Linked DNA regions of Duganella dendranthematis. The protein of the gene in region 1 interacts with the protein of each later gene in a pairwise test. Links are inferred from orthologs where the notes say so. Each region holds a gene or a part of one and is shown on either strand. Other genes may lie near its edges. The genes, in order: recA and dprA.

Evidence for each region.
Region 2: the proteins of recA (region 1) and dprA interact in binary tests that used the Bacillus subtilis proteins (3 or more experiments, as listed by UniProt). The link is inferred for Duganella dendranthematis from one-to-one orthologs.

The regions. Positions count from the first base shown.
Region 1 is NZ_CP051684.1:1,683,263-1,691,200, forward strand. The notes cover bases 3,264-6,025. They hold recA (recombinase RecA), read right to left. Parts: upstream 5,310-6,025; coding sequence 4,218-5,309; downstream 3,264-4,217. Other genes in these bases: recX (recombination regulator RecX), read right to left, coding at 3,684-4,136; HH213_RS07835 (response regulator), read left to right, coding at 5,456-6,025. Also shown: HH213_RS07805 (pilin), read right to left, coding at 1-366; HH213_RS07810 (FHA domain-containing protein), read right to left, coding at 540-1,118; sucD (succinate--CoA ligase subunit alpha), read right to left, coding at 1,190-2,071; sucC (ADP-forming succinate--CoA ligase subunit beta), read right to left, coding at 2,085-3,251; more of HH213_RS07835, read left to right, coding at 6,026-6,184; HH213_RS07840 (sensor histidine kinase), read left to right, coding at 6,181-7,701; HH213_RS07845 (DUF4212 domain-containing protein), read left to right, coding at 7,694-7,938. UniProt on the Bacillus subtilis protein: Multifunctional protein involved in homologous recombination, DNA repair and competence.
Region 2 is NZ_CP051684.1:3,378,919-3,387,048, reverse strand. What follows is about bases 3,388-6,341. They hold dprA (DNA-processing protein DprA), read right to left. Parts: upstream 5,447-6,341; coding sequence 4,328-5,446; downstream 3,388-4,327. Other genes in these bases: HH213_RS15410 (LysM peptidoglycan-binding domain-containing protein), read right to left, coding at 5,455-6,341; HH213_RS15420 (Smg family protein), read right to left, coding at 3,820-4,284; HH213_RS15425 (DNA topoisomerase III), read right to left, coding at 3,388-3,632. Also shown: HH213_RS15440 (acyl-CoA desaturase), read right to left, coding at 1-231; HH213_RS15435 (ArsR/SmtB family transcription factor), read right to left, coding at 258-578; HH213_RS15430 (hypothetical protein), read left to right, coding at 759-938; more of HH213_RS15425, read right to left, coding at 972-3,387; more of HH213_RS15410, read right to left, coding at 6,342-6,558; def (peptide deformylase), read left to right, coding at 6,732-7,274; fmt (methionyl-tRNA formyltransferase), read left to right, coding at 7,278-8,130. UniProt on the Bacillus subtilis protein: Protein that helps load RecA onto ssDNA during transformation. Binds cooperatively to circular ssDNA, is able to bridge different segments of DNA. Favors the loading of RecA onto SsbA- or SsbB-coated ssDNA and formation of RecA-DNA filaments.

The DNA.
Region 1 (7,938 bases):
AGGAGCCAGTTGGATGTAACTACCTTTCAATGCCTTGCCAGTATCGGTATCGAGGTTTGCCTTGATGACGCCATCAGTTACAGTAGCGCTCGATACTTCCTTGGTTGCGGTGAAGGCTGGGATACCGGCAGCGCCGGTGTCGCAGCTGTCCGCCACGCCACTATTTTCCTGGATGCACAGCGAAACAGCAGTTTTCAGGCCGTCCAGCGCAGCCACAACGCTCTGTGCCTTGGCTTTGGCCGTGTAGTCGCTGTACTGTGGAATCGCCACGGCGGCCAGGATGCCGATAATGGCGACCACGATCATCAGTTCGATCAGGGTGAAGCCGGCTTGTGCTTGTTTCTTCATCATTTTCATGGATTTCATTTTGCGACTCCTAGGGGGTGTGATTACATTGTTGGGTGACACATCCCTACTAGTGCAATTGGTGTGCCAGCCTGTTTTTGCCTAAAATTTCAGCAAAACCCACCCCAAACTGCCATTTTTTGTCAGCCCGATGCGCCGCAATTTGTCAGCCTGTCCACGACTGACAAATTTTGTCAGGCCACGCGAAAGGTCATTTGCGTGCCGCTGAGGTCGATCACGTCGCCGTCGCTGAGGCGCTCAGCAACCTGCCGGTCCAAGGTCGTACCGTTGAGCAGCGGCGCCAGCTCGCCTTCGGTATGGGTGATCGTATAGAACTGCAGATGGCGGTGGATCACCACCACCTGCACACCGGCCCGGCCCAGCGTGGTCTGCGGCTTGGTCAACGCGACGTGCTTGCCGGCATTCGCACCGTTCAGCACCGACAACTCGGCCAGCACCGGCTGCGCCGCCGCCAGCGGGCGCACGCCATCCGCCACGAACGCCAGCTCAAATTTGGCCATCTTGATGGCGTCCTGATGTTGCAGGAAATGCTTGCCGATACGGTGGCCGTTAACGAAGGTGCCATTGGTGCTGTGCAGGTCCTCCAGGAAGGAGTCGTCGAGGATGGTGACGATGACCGCATGTTCGGCGCTGATGGCCGGATGGCTCAGCACGATGTCGTTGCGCGGATGGCGGCCCAAGGTCATGCGCTCCTTGCTCAGCTGCACCTGCTGCTCTGGTTGTCCGTCACGCGAAATGAGGAGCTTGGCCAATCGGATCTCCGGCAAAAATAAAGGGGAGCACATGGCTCCCCTTTATTATTCCACAACTAAGCGGATGGAAATTACAGCATTGCTTTCAGCAGACGCGCCATTTCCGATGGGTTTTTGGTCACGGTGATGCCGCAAGCTTCCATGATTTCCAGTTTGGCTTGTGCGGTGTCCGCGCCGCCCGAGATCAGCGCGCCGGCGTGGCCCATGCGCTTGCCTGGAGGAGCGGTCACGCCGGCGATGAAGCCAACGACCGGTTTCTTCATGTTGTCTTTGATCCAACGGGCTGCATTGGCTTCGTCCGGACCGCCGATTTCGCCGATCATGATGACCGCATCGGTATCAGGATCTTCGTTGAACATGCGCATCACGTCGATGTGCTTCAGACCGTTGATTGGGTCGCCGCCGATACCAACTGCCGACGACTGGCCCAGGCCCAGTGCGGTCAGCTGACCCACTGCTTCATAGGTCAGGGTGCCCGAACGCGACACCACGCCGATACGGCCCTTCTTGTGGATGTGACCTGGCATGATGCCGATCTTGATTTCGTCAGGGGTGATCAGGCCTGGGCAGTTAGGGCCCAGCAGCAGGGTTTTCGAACCCGCTTTGGCCATACGGTCCTTGATTTCCATCATGTCGCGGACTGGAATGCCTTCGGTGATGCAAATTGCCAGGTCCAGGTTGGCTTCAACAGCTTCCCAGATTGCAGCAGCAGCGCCAGCTGGCGGCACGTAGATGACCGACACGGTCGCGCCGGTTTCCGAGGCGGCTTCTTTCACCGAACCGAAAATTGGAATGCCTTCGAAGTCTTCGCCGGCTTTCTTCGGGTTCACGCCTGCTACGAAGGCGTTTTTGCCGTTCGCGTAGTCGCGGCACATGCGGGTGTGGAACTGGCCGGTTTTACCGGTGATACCCTGGGTGATGACTTTGGTGTCTTTGTTGATCAGAATAGACATATCGGTTCCTTAATTATTTACCAGCAGCTGCGGCAACAACGCTCTTGGCTGCGTCTTCCATCGTGTCAGCAGCGATGATTGGCAGACCGGAGTCAGCCAGCATCTTCTTGCCCAGATCTTCGTTGGTGCCCTTCATGCGGACCACCAGCGGTACTTGCAGCGAAACTGCTTTCGATGCGGTGATGACGCCTTCGGCGATCACGTCGCAACGCATGATGCCGCCGAAGATGTTGACCAGGATGGCTTTCAGGCCTGGGTTTTTCAACATGATCTTGAAGGCTTCGGTGACTTTCTCAGCCGTGGCGCCACCGCCGACGTCCAGGAAGTTGGCCGGCTCGCCGCCGAACAGCTTGATGGTGTCCATGGTGGCCATGGCCAGACCGGCGCCGTTCACCAGGCAGCCGATGTTGCCGTCCAGCGAGATGTAGGCCAGGTCGAATTTCGAAGCTTCCACTTCCGCTGGATCTTCTTCGTCCAGATCGCGGTAAGCGACGATTTCTGGTTGACGGAACAGAGCGTTGGCGTCGAAGTTGAATTTCGCGTCCAGCGCGATGATCTTGCCCGAACCGGTCACGATCAGCGGATTGATTTCGGCCAGCGACGAGTCGGTTTCCCAGTAGGCTTTGTACAGGCCTTGCAGGTTGGTGACGGCATCAGCGATCGAACCTTCCGGCACGCCGATTTTGGCAGCGATGGCGGCAGCGTCCGCGTCGGTCAGGCCGACGGCTGGATCGATGGCGATCGAGTGGATTTTTTCTGGGTGGGACTCGGCAACTTCTTCGATGTCCATGCCGCCTTCCGACGAGGCCATCAGCACAACGCGCTGGGTCACGCGGTCGGTCACCAGCGATACGTACAGTTCTTGTTTGATGTCGGCGCCTTCTTCGATCAGCAGACGACGTACTTTTTGGCCTTCTGGGCCGGTCTGATGGGTGATCAGCTGCATGCCCAGGATCTGGTCAGCGTATTCTTTCACTTGTTCCAGCGACTTGGCAACTTTCACGCCGCCGCCTTTACCACGGCCACCGGCGTGGATTTGAGCTTTCACAACCCAGACTGGGCCGCCCAAGGTTTCAGCAGCTTTGACTGCTTCTTCAACGGACAGGCACGGAATGCCGCGCGGTACCGTCACTCCGTATTTTCGGAGGATTTCTTTGCCTTGATACTCATGGATTTTCATGCTGGCTTCCCTTCTGATGCTGATGTGTATAAATCGGTTGAATGATTAAGCAGATAATGTTGCTACGCGCTACCCGGTGCTGCTTTGTCCACCCAGCGCGGGTAAAACTTCGCCACTGCGCTGGCCAGGCCGTGCAGGGTGAGGAATCTTGTAGTGCAAATCGGTGTGTGATGCAGAGGGGTGCCGCCAATAGTCCGCACACCATTCCGGTTGGGGATAGCGGTTGCGCGCGAGGACCGCAGCGCACGTCGGATAACTGGAGTTAACAGGGACATAAGATCGATACCGCTCTCGCGGCATGTAATTAGTTAGCAGCCTGGCGCATTTTCTCTTACTAAAAATGCACGTTGCCGCAGCTTCTACGGACAACCACCGCACCCGCGGTGCTGCAAAAACCCGCAAAGTTTAGCACACCCCGCACCGGCTGGATACTCAGTCGTCGAGATCGGCGCCTTTGATGACCTTTTGCACGGTGCGTTGCGAGAAGCCTCGCTGCAACAGAAAGCGAATTTGCTTATGTCGATCCTGTGGATCATTTGCCACGATGCCGAACTTGCGCTGCCAGATGTCGCGGGCGCGTTCGATCTCGGTGTCGGCCAGATTGGATTTGAGTTCCTGCAGGGCTTCCCCATTGACGCCGTGGCTTTGCAGCTCGGCGACAATGCGGCTATTGCCGTACCGGGCGGCACGGCGGTGGATCAGCGCTTCGGAAAAGCGCTCTTGCGACAGCCAGTTGTTTTTTTCCAGCAGGTCGAGCAGGGCGTCGACGTCGTCGCCCGCCTCGGCATATTTGGACAGCTTGCGCGCCAGTTCCAGCCGGCTATGCTCGCGCATGGAGAGATAGCGCAGCGCCCGCGCTTTGAGGCTAAGTGGTGGGGTTCGCATGGACGGCGTCGCTCCCGCGCAAGCGGGAGCCGAGACAGCGCTGGCTCAGCATGGGTTCCCGCCTGCGCGGGAACGACATGCTTACGCCGCGTCGGCTTCCGGTTTGGCCGGCTTCAGCTTGACCACGGTGGTGTCGGCGCCGGCCAGTGGCGGCAGTGCGCGCACGCCCAGCGATTCGCGCACCTTGTTTTCGATTTCCCACGCCAGCGCCGGACGCTCTTGCAGGAAGATACGGGCGTTGTCCTTGCCCTGGCCGACGCGTTCGCCGTTGTAGCTGTACCACGAGCCCGACTTCTCGACGATCTTGGCTTCCACGCCCAGATCGAGGATTTCGCCTTCGCGCGAGGTGCCGGCGCCGTACAGGATGTCGAAGTGCGCTTCCTTGAACGGTGGCGCGATCTTGTTCTTGACGACCTTGACCTTGGTTTCGTTACCGATCACCTCATCGCCCGATTTGATCGAGCCGGTGCGGCGGATGTCCAGACGCACGGAGGCGTAGAACTTCAGCGCGTTACCGCCGGTGGTGGTTTCCGGCGAACCGAACATCACACCGATCTTCATGCGGATCTGGTTGATGAAGATCACCAGGGTGTTGGTGCGGTTGATCGAACCGGTCAGCTTGCGCAGCGCTTGCGACATCAGGCGTGCCTGCAGGCCTGGCAGCGAGTCGCCCATATCGCCTTCGATCTCGGCGCGTGGCGTCAGCGCGGCGACCGAGTCGACCACCACCATGTCGACCGAACCGGAACGCACCAGCGCGTCGCAGATTTCCAGCGCTTGTTCGCCGGTGTCCGGCTGCGAAATCAGCAGCTCGTGCAGGTTGACGCCCAGTTTCTGCGCGTAGCCGACGTCCAGCGCATGCTCGGCGTCGATAAAGGCGCAGGTGCCGCCCAGTTTTTGCATCTCGGCGATGGTTTGCAGGGTCAGCGTGGTTTTACCCGACGATTCCGGACCATAGATTTCCACCACGCGGCCGCGCGGCAGGCCACCGACGCCCAGTGCCACGTCCAGGCCCAGCGAGCCGGTCGAGACCACTTGTACTTCTTCGATCGGGGCACTGGCGTCCATGCGCATGACGGAACCCTTGCCGAATTGCTTTTCGATCTGGGCCAGCGCAGCTGCCAGCGCCTTGGCTTTTTCAGATGCAGGTACTACGCCTTTTTTGTCGTCCATAATGTGCTTTCAGCCAGTTGGGTTGTTCAATACAGGTAGCACTGTATAAAAAAACAGTGCTTAATGCAAGCGGGATTTGCGCTAATTCTTTGAGAAAGCACAAAAACTCGCCAAAATAGGGGCTTGTACAGCCGGAGTAGATTCACATGCGTATTTTACTTGCCGAAGACGACAGCGTTCTGGCCGACGGGCTGACCCGCTCCTTGCGCCAGTCCGGCTACGCCATCGATTGCGTCCGCAACGGGCAGGAAGCCGACACCGCCCTGTCGACCCAGGAATTCGATTTGCTGATCCTGGACCTGGGCCTGCCCAAGCTGTCCGGCCTGGAAGTGCTGCGCCGCCTGCGCGCGCGCTCCTCGCTGCTGCCGGTGCTGATCCTGACCGCCGCCGATTCGATCGAGCAGCGCGTCAACGGCCTCGACCTCGGCGCCGACGATTATATGGCCAAACCATTCGCCCTGTCGGAACTGGAGGCAAGGGTGCGCGCGCTGGTGCGGCGCGGCGCCGGCGGCGGCGCCACCGTCATCAGGCACGGCCCGCTGAGCTACGACCAGGTCGGTCGCAGCGCTTATATTAATGAGCAGATGCTGGACCTGTCCGCGCGCGAACTGGGGCTGCTGGAAATCCTGCTGGCCCGCACCGGTCGTCTGGTATCGAAAGAACAACTGGTCGATCACCTGTGCGAATGGGGCGAGGAAGTCAGCAACAACGCCATCGAAGTCTATGTGCACCGGCTGCGCAAGAAGATCGAAGTCGGCGGCGTGCGCATCGCCACCGTGCGCGGCCTCGGCTACTGCCTGGAGAAATTCACCGAAGCCGCGCGCGCCAGCGCCGAGGCCGAGGCCAGGGCCGACACCGGAAACGCCAGCAAGTGAGCGCCGTCCCGGAAACCGCCGAACCGGAGTATCAACCGCCCGCCCCCGATGCGGACGAGGACATACAGCATTCCCTGTTCGGCGAAATCCTGGACTGGATGCTGGCGCCGCTGCTGCTGCTGTGGCCGATGAGCATCGCCATCACCTACCTGGTCGCCAAGTCGATCGCCAACCAGCCCTTCGACCATGCGCTGGAAGACAGCGTGACGGTGCTGGCGCAGCAGGTGCGCTCGGTCGATGGCAAGCTGATCAAGAGCCTCAGTGGATCGGCCCGCGACATCCTGCGCGCCGACGACATCGACAACGTCTACTTCCAGATCCAGGGCCCGCAAGGCGAACACATCGACGGCGACCGCGACATGCCGCAGCCGGTGCTGGACGATGAAGACAAGACCAGCGCCGGCGGCGTGCGCTTCCGCAACGACAGCATGCATGGCACGCCGGTGCGGGTCGCCTTCGCTTACGTGCAGATCGAGCGCAACGATGGCAGCACGCCGCAGCTCGCGCTGGTGCAGGTGGCCGAGACGCTGGAAAAGCGCGCGCAACTGGCCAACGCCATCATCAAGGGCGTGATCCTGCCGCAGTTCATTGTGTTGCCGGTGGTACTGGCCCTGGTCTGGTTTGCGCTGGCGCGCGGATTGTCGCCGCTGGCGCAATTGCAGGAGCGCATCCGCGCGCGCAGTTCGGAAGATCTGAGTCCCATCGCCTCCAACCAGGTGCCGGAGGAAATCTCGCCGCTGGTGCGTTCGCTCAACGAGATGCTGTCGCGGCTGTCGCTGACGATCGATATGCAGAAGCGCTTCATCGCCGACGCCGCCCACCAGATGCGCACGCCGCTGGCCGGCATGCGCATGCAGTCCGAGCTGGCCCTGCGCCAGACCGACAGCGGCGAAATCCACCGCTCGCTGGAACAGCTGGCCAAGAGCTCGGAAGCGGCGACGCGGCTGGTGAATCAATTGCTGGCCCTGGCGCGCGCCGAGAACCATCCGCAGACCGGCAGCGTCATGCAGTCGCTGGACTTGTCCGAGCTGGCGCGCATGGTGGTGCAGGACTGGGTGCAAGCCTCGTTCTCCCATCGCATCGACCTTGGCTTTGAAGCGCCGCCACTGCCGCTGCTGATCACCGGCAATCCGACCATGCTGCGCGAATTGCTGTCTAACCTGATCGACAATGCGCTGCGCTACACGCCGGCCGGCGGCAGCGTCACCGTGCGGGTGCGCAGCGACGAACTGGAGCACGGCTACCTGGAAGTGGAAGACACCGGCCCCGGCATCGCACAAGGCGAACGCGAGCGCGTATTCGAGCGCTTCTACCGCATCTTGGGCAACACCGCCGAGGGCAGCGGCCTGGGGCTGGCGATTGTGCGCGAGATTGCGCAGCAACACGGCGCCGAGGTCGACATCTTCAGCAATCCGCGCGCGACGCAGCCCAAGCTGCCGGGCGCGCTGTTCCGCCTGACTTTCCCGCTGCCGCCGGCGCAGCACGACGACGAAAACGAAGCGCCGTACTATGGATAAACCGCAACCTTCCGCCGCGCCGCCGCTCACGCGCCTGCAACACTGGCACAAAACCCGCCGCATGACCGCCCTGCTGCTGACGCTGTGGATGCTGACCGGCTTCTGCGCCGCCTTCTTCGCCCGCGAACTGGCCGGCCTGAGCGTGTTCGGCTGGCCGCTGTCATTCTATCTGGCGGCGCAGGGGGCGTCGCTGGTCTACCTCGGCATCATCGCCTTCTACGCCTGGCGCATGCGCCG
Region 2 (8,130 bases), 1.7 Mb from region 1 along the record:
GAAGCTGTTGTGGATCAACTTGCGATGGCTTCCCAGTGAATGGCCAAACAACAGCACTGTTGCAGTGGTCATCAGGAAGACGACACATGCCACCCAGCTGAACGTCAGCCAGCCGCCGATGAGGGCCGTACCCGCCATCGCAATCAACCACAACGACTTCCGCGGCGCATAGCGCACTTCACCGACAACCACATCAGAGGGCGCGATGACCCGGACACGGTGCTGCTCCATCTAAGACCTCCTTGAAGGATTTCTTGCTAGGTCGTTTTCTTTTTCTTGCTGAGTGCTTTTGATTCGCGTTTCAATGGCCGTCCCACTGGACATACTTCAAAGGCATAGGAGGTCAGCGTATTGACCAGGCTATCGCCGTTCAGCTTATAAAGCACAAACTGCCCACGGCGTTCACTGGTCACCAGCCCTGCATTTTCCAATATCGACAAATGGCGTGAGATAGCCGGCGCGCTCATTTCAAAGCGTGCGGCCAGATCGGAAGTCGACAACTCCGCCTCCGACAAATACGCCAGAATCTGTCGCCTTGGCTTGGACGCCAAAGCCTCGAATACCCGATCCAGTTCCATAATTTACTTATTAACGAATGAGTTAATATTTAAATCCCATTTAACCGTCGAGTCAACATAAAAAACACTGAGCTTTACCTTGTACTAAAATCAGGACACGGTTGCTTCTTCGCGCGTACCGGTGCCGAGGCGGCAGACAAAAATAAACCTTTACCACTGCGAGATAGGGCGCAGGCGGCGTTGCGGTCGGATCAGCTATTCACGCTCGATAGCGTGGCGACGCCGGCCGACACGCGGCGCGCGCTGGAGACGGTGGACAAGCTGGCAGAACTGCACGAGGCGCACAAGAAAATGTTTGCCACCTTCGTGACGGCGGCCATGCAGCAGCTGACGGCGGCGCTGCAACAGCTCACGCCATAAAAAAAACGGGACACTTGCGTGTCCCGTTCTGTTTTACTCCGCAGTCGCAGCGGCTTTTTTAGGCGCTGCTTTTTTTGCGGCTGGTTTCTTCGCCGCTGGCTTTTTGACTGCCGCAGCCTTTTTGACCGCCGCCGCCTTTTTCACCGGTGCTTTTTTCTCTTCCGACGCGCCGTCTTCAGTAGCCGCCGCAGCCGCCTTGCCTTTGGCCGGCGTTTTGGCTTTGCGCTCTTCGAACTCGAAGCTGATCTTGCCGTCCTTGCCCTTCACCAGGAAGGCCTTGAACGGACGGCGGGTGCGCTGCGAGATAAAGCCCGGCAGCAGGTCGGTCTTGCCATCGTTGAGCAACTTGGCCATTTGCTCCGGCAGGATTTCCTGTTGCAGGATGATGCGGCCGCTGCGGAAATCACACGCCTTCGGCTTGGCGACGGTGGCTTCGCACACATAGGCCAGGCCCATCTCGTACACATTGCCGTTGCACTTGGGGCACGGGCCCAGCGGCGTCTGGCCGGTGAAGTCGACCGGTTCCGAATCTTCCGAATCGTCGTTCTGGCCGAAGTCGAACTCCAGCTTGTAGTTCTTGATGTCCTCGTCCTTGACGATGCGCAGGATGGCGGCGAACGGACGGCCCATCTTCGAGCGGAAACCTTGCAGCGGGCCGATGGTGCGGTCGCGCAGCAGCTGTTCCACTTCGGCGATTTCAAACTGGCGGCCGCCCGGCGTTTTGCTCATCGAGAATTCGCAATGGGTGCAGGCGAAGCGGCGATAGTTTTCCTTGACCACGTGCGCGCAGTTCGGGCACGGCGCGGTCAGCGTGGCGTAGTCGCCCGGAATCGTGTCGTTGTTGTATTCCTTGGCGCGCTTGACGATCACTTGCGTCATCTGCGCGATCTCACGCATGAATTCTTCGCGCGAGATCTTGCCCTTCTCCATCTGCGACAGCTTGTATTCCCACTCGCCGGTCAGCTCCGGCGCGGTCAGCTCGTTGACGCCCAGGCCACGCAGCAGCGTCATCAGCTGGAATGCTTTGGCGGTTGGCATCAGCTCGCGGCCTTCGCGCAGCAGATACTTCTCGGAGATCAGACCTTCAATGGTGGCGGCGCGCGTCGCTGGCGTGCCTAGGCCCTTGCCGGCCATCGCATCGCGCAGTTCGTCGTCTTCCACCAGCTTGCCGGCGCCTTCCATGGCCGACAGCAGCGTCGCCTCGGTGTAGCGCGCTGGCGGCTTGGTCACCAGGCCGTTGGCGTCGACCTTGTCGGTCAACACCTTCTCGCCCTTGGCCACCGCCACCAGCGTCTTGTTGTTGGGAGCGTCCTTGTCGCCGTCGTCGGCTTCCTTGCCGTAAATCGCCAACCAGCCCGGATTGGTCATGACCTTGCCTTCAGTCTTGAAGGTGTGGCCCGACACTTCGGTATAGCGGGTGGTGACCTGGAATTCGGCCGCCGGGAAGAACACCGCCATGAAGCGGCGCGTCACCAGGTCGTACAGCTTCTGTTCCGGTTCGGACAAATTCTTCGGCGCGATGGTGGTCGGGATGATCGCAAAGTGATCCGAAATCTTGGTGTTGTCGAAGATGCGCTTGTTCGGCTTGACCCAGCCCTTGTCCAGGATCTGCTTGGCGAACTGGTGGTAATTATTATTCTCTTTGACCGAGTCCAGCGTCTGCTTGACGGTGTCCAGATAATCTTCCGGCAGGTGGCGCGAATCGGTACGCGGGTAGGTCAGCACCTTGTGCTTTTCGTACAGCGCCTGGGCCAGGCCCAGCGTGTTCTTGGCCGAGAAGCCGAAACGCGAGTTGGCCTCACGTTGCAGGCTGGTCAGGTCGAACAGGCCCGGCGCCATCGAGGTGGTCGGCTTGGATTCTTCGGTGACGTTGCCCTGCTTGCCGCGCACGGCGACCGCGATGGAGTCGGCCGCAGCCTTGCTCCACAGGCGCTCGGCGCGTTTCTCCGGATCGTTCTCGTCCTTCTTGAACTTGGTGTCCAGCCAGCGGCCTTCGTAGACGCCGGCGGCGCACACGAACTCGGCGCGCACTTCCCAGAAGTCGCGCGAGACGAATTTCTTGATCTTTTCTTCGCGCTCGACCACGATCGACAGGGTCGGCGTCTGCACGCGGCCGACGGTGGTCAGGTAAAAGCCGCCCTCTTTCGAGTTGAACGCGGTCATGGCGCGGGTGCCGTTGATGCCGATCAGCCAGTCCGCCTCGGAACGGCAGCGGGCGGCGTCGGCCAGCGGCAGCATGTCTTCGTCGCTGCGCAGATGGGTGAAGCCGTCGCGGATCGCGCCCGGCGTCATCGATTGCAGCCACAGCCGCTTGACCGGCTGCTTGGCCTTGGCGTTCTGCGCGATCAGGCGGAAGATCAGTTCACCTTCGCGCCCCGCGTCACATGCGTTGATCAGGGTGGTGACGTCTTTACGCTTGATCAGCTTGTTCAGCACCTTGAGGCGCGCTTCGGTCTTGGCGATCGGGTTCAGCGCGAAATACGGCGGAATCATCGGCAGATGGGCGAAGCTCCACTTGCCGCGCTTGACGTCGTGTTCTTCCGGGACGGCAATTTCCAGCAGGTGACCAACGGCGGAGGACAACACGTACTCGTCGGATTCAAAGTACTCATCGTGCTTGGTGAAGCCGCCCAGCGTCTTCGCGATGTCATTCGCGACAGACGGTTTCTCGGCGATGATGAGGGTTTTGCTCATATTTAGTATCTCGTTTGTAACACTTGAGGGGAGGACAGATGCGCATCATACATGGATCGCGCAGCAATCTGCACGTTTGCGTCACAGTCTTATCAAAGCGCAAATAATAAGCGGATTGCCGCAAGAACCGCAAGCATGCCGCGCCGGCGCAGCCAATTGTTGCACGAAAGTATTTATTTGAGGGGAATTAATGCAGCAGGCGCGGGGCCTGGTCTTCGTCGGAACCGAACAGGTCGTCGAACATCAGCGCGTCCGGCTCCTTGCCTTGGCTCCAGAGCAACATCAGCACGATGACCTTGAGTTTGCCCAGCGAGACCGGCATTTCTTCCAGCGCCAGCGCGCGCTCGATGACGATTTCACGTTGCAGCGGCGACAACACCTTGGCCGATTCGAGGAACTGGATGAAACCGATGGCGGCGCCGCCCAGCGCGTCCTGCTCTTCCTCGACGTAGAAGCGGGTGCCGGTGGAGGCCGCCGTCAGCGCCTGCTCGACGCCGGCGATGGCGTTGAGGTCGGTCAGCCACACCAGCGCCTCGGAAATCTCGACATCATCGAAACCGACGGCTGACAGCTTCTTCGCCAATGCGGCCGGCTCCGGGCACGCATCGGGCCGGTAATAAGTTTCGTAGAGATAGACAAGGACGTCGAACATGGCTCTACTCTATCAGTTAACACGAATCGGAGACAAGTGCTGTTCAGCCACGTAGCCTTTGAAACATGCCGCCCGGCAAGCGTTCCAGCAGTCCGGCCAACTCCAGCGCCAGCAACTGCCCCTGCAATTCGCCGGCCGGCTGGCCCAGATGCAGCGCCAGCACGTCGGCCTGGACCGGATCGTCGCCCATCGCCAGCAACACCCGGTCGACGAAACTGTCGTCCAGCGCGGGCCGGGCGCCGGCCTCGCCGTCGGCCAGCATCTGCATCGCCTGCAACACATCGGCGGCGGTTTCCACCAGCTTGGCGCCTTCGCGTATCAGTTGGTGGCAGCCTTTGGACAGTGTCGCATGAATCGAACCGGGCACCGCATACACATCGCGGCCCTGCCCGACCGCCAGTTCGGCGGTGATCAGCGAGCCGGACTTGGCGGCCGCCTCCACCACCAGCACCCCGCGCGCCAGCCCACTGATGATGCGGTTGCGGCGCGGGAAGCTGTCGCGCGACGGCGGCGTGCCGAGCGCATATTCGCTGACGATACAGCCCTCCTCGGCGATGCGCCGCGCCAGCGCGCCGTTGCGGGCCGGATAGATACGGTCGGCGCCGGTGCCGAGCACGGCGATGGTGCTGCCGGGGCCGTTCAAGCCGCCGACGTGGGCCGCCGCGTCGATGCCCAGCGCCAGGCCGGAGACGATGGTCAGGCCAGCCTCGGACAGCGCCTGCGCCATGTGCTCGGCGTTCAGCAGCCCCTGGCGGCTGGCGTTGCGCGAACCCACCACCGCCACCGAGCGCTGCGGCAACAGCTCAACGCGACCCTTGACGAACAGCAGCAACGGCGCGCCGACGATGTTGCGCAAATATTCAGGATAGGCGGGATGGTCGAGCGGCAGCAGATAGTTGCCCGGCTGCGCCTGCCAAGCCAGCATGGCGTCCAGCTGGGCGCCGAGACCGGCCGGCGGCGGCGCCAGCAAGGCGCCGGCCTGGTGCGGCTTGACGATTTCCAGCAGTTTGGCCCGGCTGGCGGCAAAGATGGCGGCCGGCGTCTCGAAGTATTCCAGCAGGCTGTGCGCGGTCAGCAGGCCGACGCCGTCGGTCTGTTGCAGACGCAGCCAGTCGGCCAGCGCTGGCGGCGTCATTTCGGCAAGGGAATCCGTGGCTTGCACGGCGCAGCTTACTCCGGCGACTTGGCGACATCGCCGATCTGCACTGGCGCCGTCACCTGCATGATCAAGCCATAGGAAATATGCTTGAACGTGCGGAAGATAAACAAGCTGCCCACTTCCTCATCCGGCAGCTTGACCTGCTGCTCGCGCCCGAACCAGCCCTTCTTGGCCGTGGAATCGCTGACAGTTGCTCCCGCATGGTACAGCTGCAGCACGGCGCCGACATCGAGTCCGTCAAGCTTTCCGCGATTAATGCTGACAATCTGATTCTGACCGGCGTGGGTGACGCCGCCGTACACCGACACCACGCGCGACTCGACCGGCTGGGCCGGTGGGTGCGGTACATAATTCCGCACCGGCATCGGCGGCACGGCGCGCAGCTGGTCGCCCTTGCCAATTTCCTGGGTGGCGGTGGTGACCGTGAAGGTGTGCACGTCGCTGCCGGCGCCCGGCTTGGCCTCGGTCTGCAATTTGACCGTGCCTAAATAAAAGGCTTCGTAGCCGATGATCTGCTTGCTGACAGGATCTTTCAGCGGCGCGCCCGGACGGAATACCTGGAACGCGCTATTGCCGCCCAGCTCGCCGCGCACATAGGCTTTGTCGTCCTTGCCCAAGAACACATGCCCCTCCTGCGTGGCGACGATGCGCGGCGCGCCTTTCAATTCGTCATCTTCGATAATCAGCGGCTGGGTCAGGAACGGTTCGATCACGCCCGGCGGAATCGACGGCACGGCATCCACGCCCAGGCCGTCGGTGCGCACGCGCGGACGCAGGCGCTCGGCGGCAGGGTCGTTGACGCCGCTGTTGGCGGCAATCGGCTGCCCCAGCCGCAAGCGGCCGGCGGCGCGGTCGAACCAGATGATCTGGCCCGGATAAATCCAGTGTGGATTGGCGATGTCGTCGCGGTTCATGTCCCAGACGGTGGGCCAGCACCAGGGTTTTTGCAGGAACGTACCGGCAATATCCCACAGGGTGTCCCCCTTGACCACCACGTGCTGGTCGGGGGCGTCGGCGCGGAATTCGCAGGTCAGCGGCGCCGCCGAAGCGGTGGCGGCGGCAAAAACCAGCACCGCAACCACAAGGCGGCTACCGACTGTGCTAAAATTTTTCATTAATAGATCCAGTAAGTGCGCCACGGGTGCACGGCAGCAAAGCAGTAAAGCTTGCTAAATTGAATCAAATTCTGCCCATAAAACCCTGAACTAGCAAGCGAAACCGCGCTCCCATCATGCGTCGCGCGCTTGCTGCATTAGCAGGGAAATCACATAGTTTTCACTTCGTTATCATGGCTATTTTAAATATTCTGCGTTACCCCGATCCACGCCTGCACAAAGTTGCAGTGCCGGTTACCGTTTTTGACGAGCGTCTGGCCAAGCTGGTCGCCGACATGGCCGAAACCATGTACGACGCGCCCGGCATCGGCCTGGCCGCGTCGCAGGTCGACGTTCACGAGCAAGTCGTGGTGATCGACATCAGCGAAGAAAAGAACGCGCTGACCGCCTTCATCAATCCGGAAATCCTGTGGGCCAGCGATGACAAGGAAGTCTACGAAGAAGGCTGCCTGTCGGTGCCGGGCGTGTACGACGGCGTTGAGCGGCCGACCAAGGTCAAGGTGCGCGCCTTCGACGTCAAGGGCCAGCCGTTTGAAGTCGACGCCGATGGCCTGCTGGCCGTCTGCATTCAGCACGAGATGGACCACCTGCTGGGTAAGGTGTTCGTCGAATACCTGTCGCCGCTGAAGCGCAACCGCATCAAGGCCAAGCTGCAGAAGGAAGAACGCGGCATGCAGCGTGAAGCCCAGCTGCGCGCCCAGGGCCGTCGCTACTAAGCCATGAAAGTCATCTTCGCGGGTACGCCCGAATTTGCCGCCACGGCCCTGCAAGCGCTGCACGAGGCGGGCTTTGAAATCCCGCTGGTGCTGACTCAGCCGGACCGCCCTGCCGGCCGCGGCATGCAATTGCAGCCCTCGGCCGTCAAGCAATACGCGGTCACGCACGGCATTGAAGTGCTGCAGCCGCTGTCGCTGCGCATGGACAGCAAGGACCCGCAGCGCGCCGAGGAAGCCCTGGCCGCGCACCAGCGCCTGCTATCGACGCCGTATGACGTGATGGTGGTGGCCGCCTACGGCCTGATCCTGCCGCGCAGCACGCTGGACATCAAGCCCTGCCTCAATATCCACGGCTCGCTGCTGCCGCGCTGGCGTGGCGCCGCGCCCATCCATCGCGCCATCGAAGCGGGCGATACGGAGACCGGCATCACCATCATGGAGATGGAGGAAGGCCTGGATACCGGCCCGATGCTGCTGATTGAAAAAGTGGCCATCGAAGACAGCGACACCACCGGCAGCCTGCACGACAAGCTGGCGGCGCTGGGCGGCAAGATGATTGTCGAGGCGCTCAACAAATACCAGCACCAGCAGCTGGAAGCGGTGGTGCAGCCGGAACAAGGCGTCAACTACGCCAGCAAGATCAGCAAGGAAGAAGCGGCGCTGGACTTCGCGCAATCCGCCGTCGAGATCGGCCGCAAGATCCGCGCCTTCAATCCCTTCCCGGGTGCGCATGGCACGGTCAACGGCGTGGTGGTCAAGCTGTGGGGTGCGGAAGTGGTGGAAGGCAGCGGCGCCGCCGGCCAGGTGCTGTCGGCCGATGCGCAGCATGGCATCGTGGTCGCCTGCGGCCAGGGTG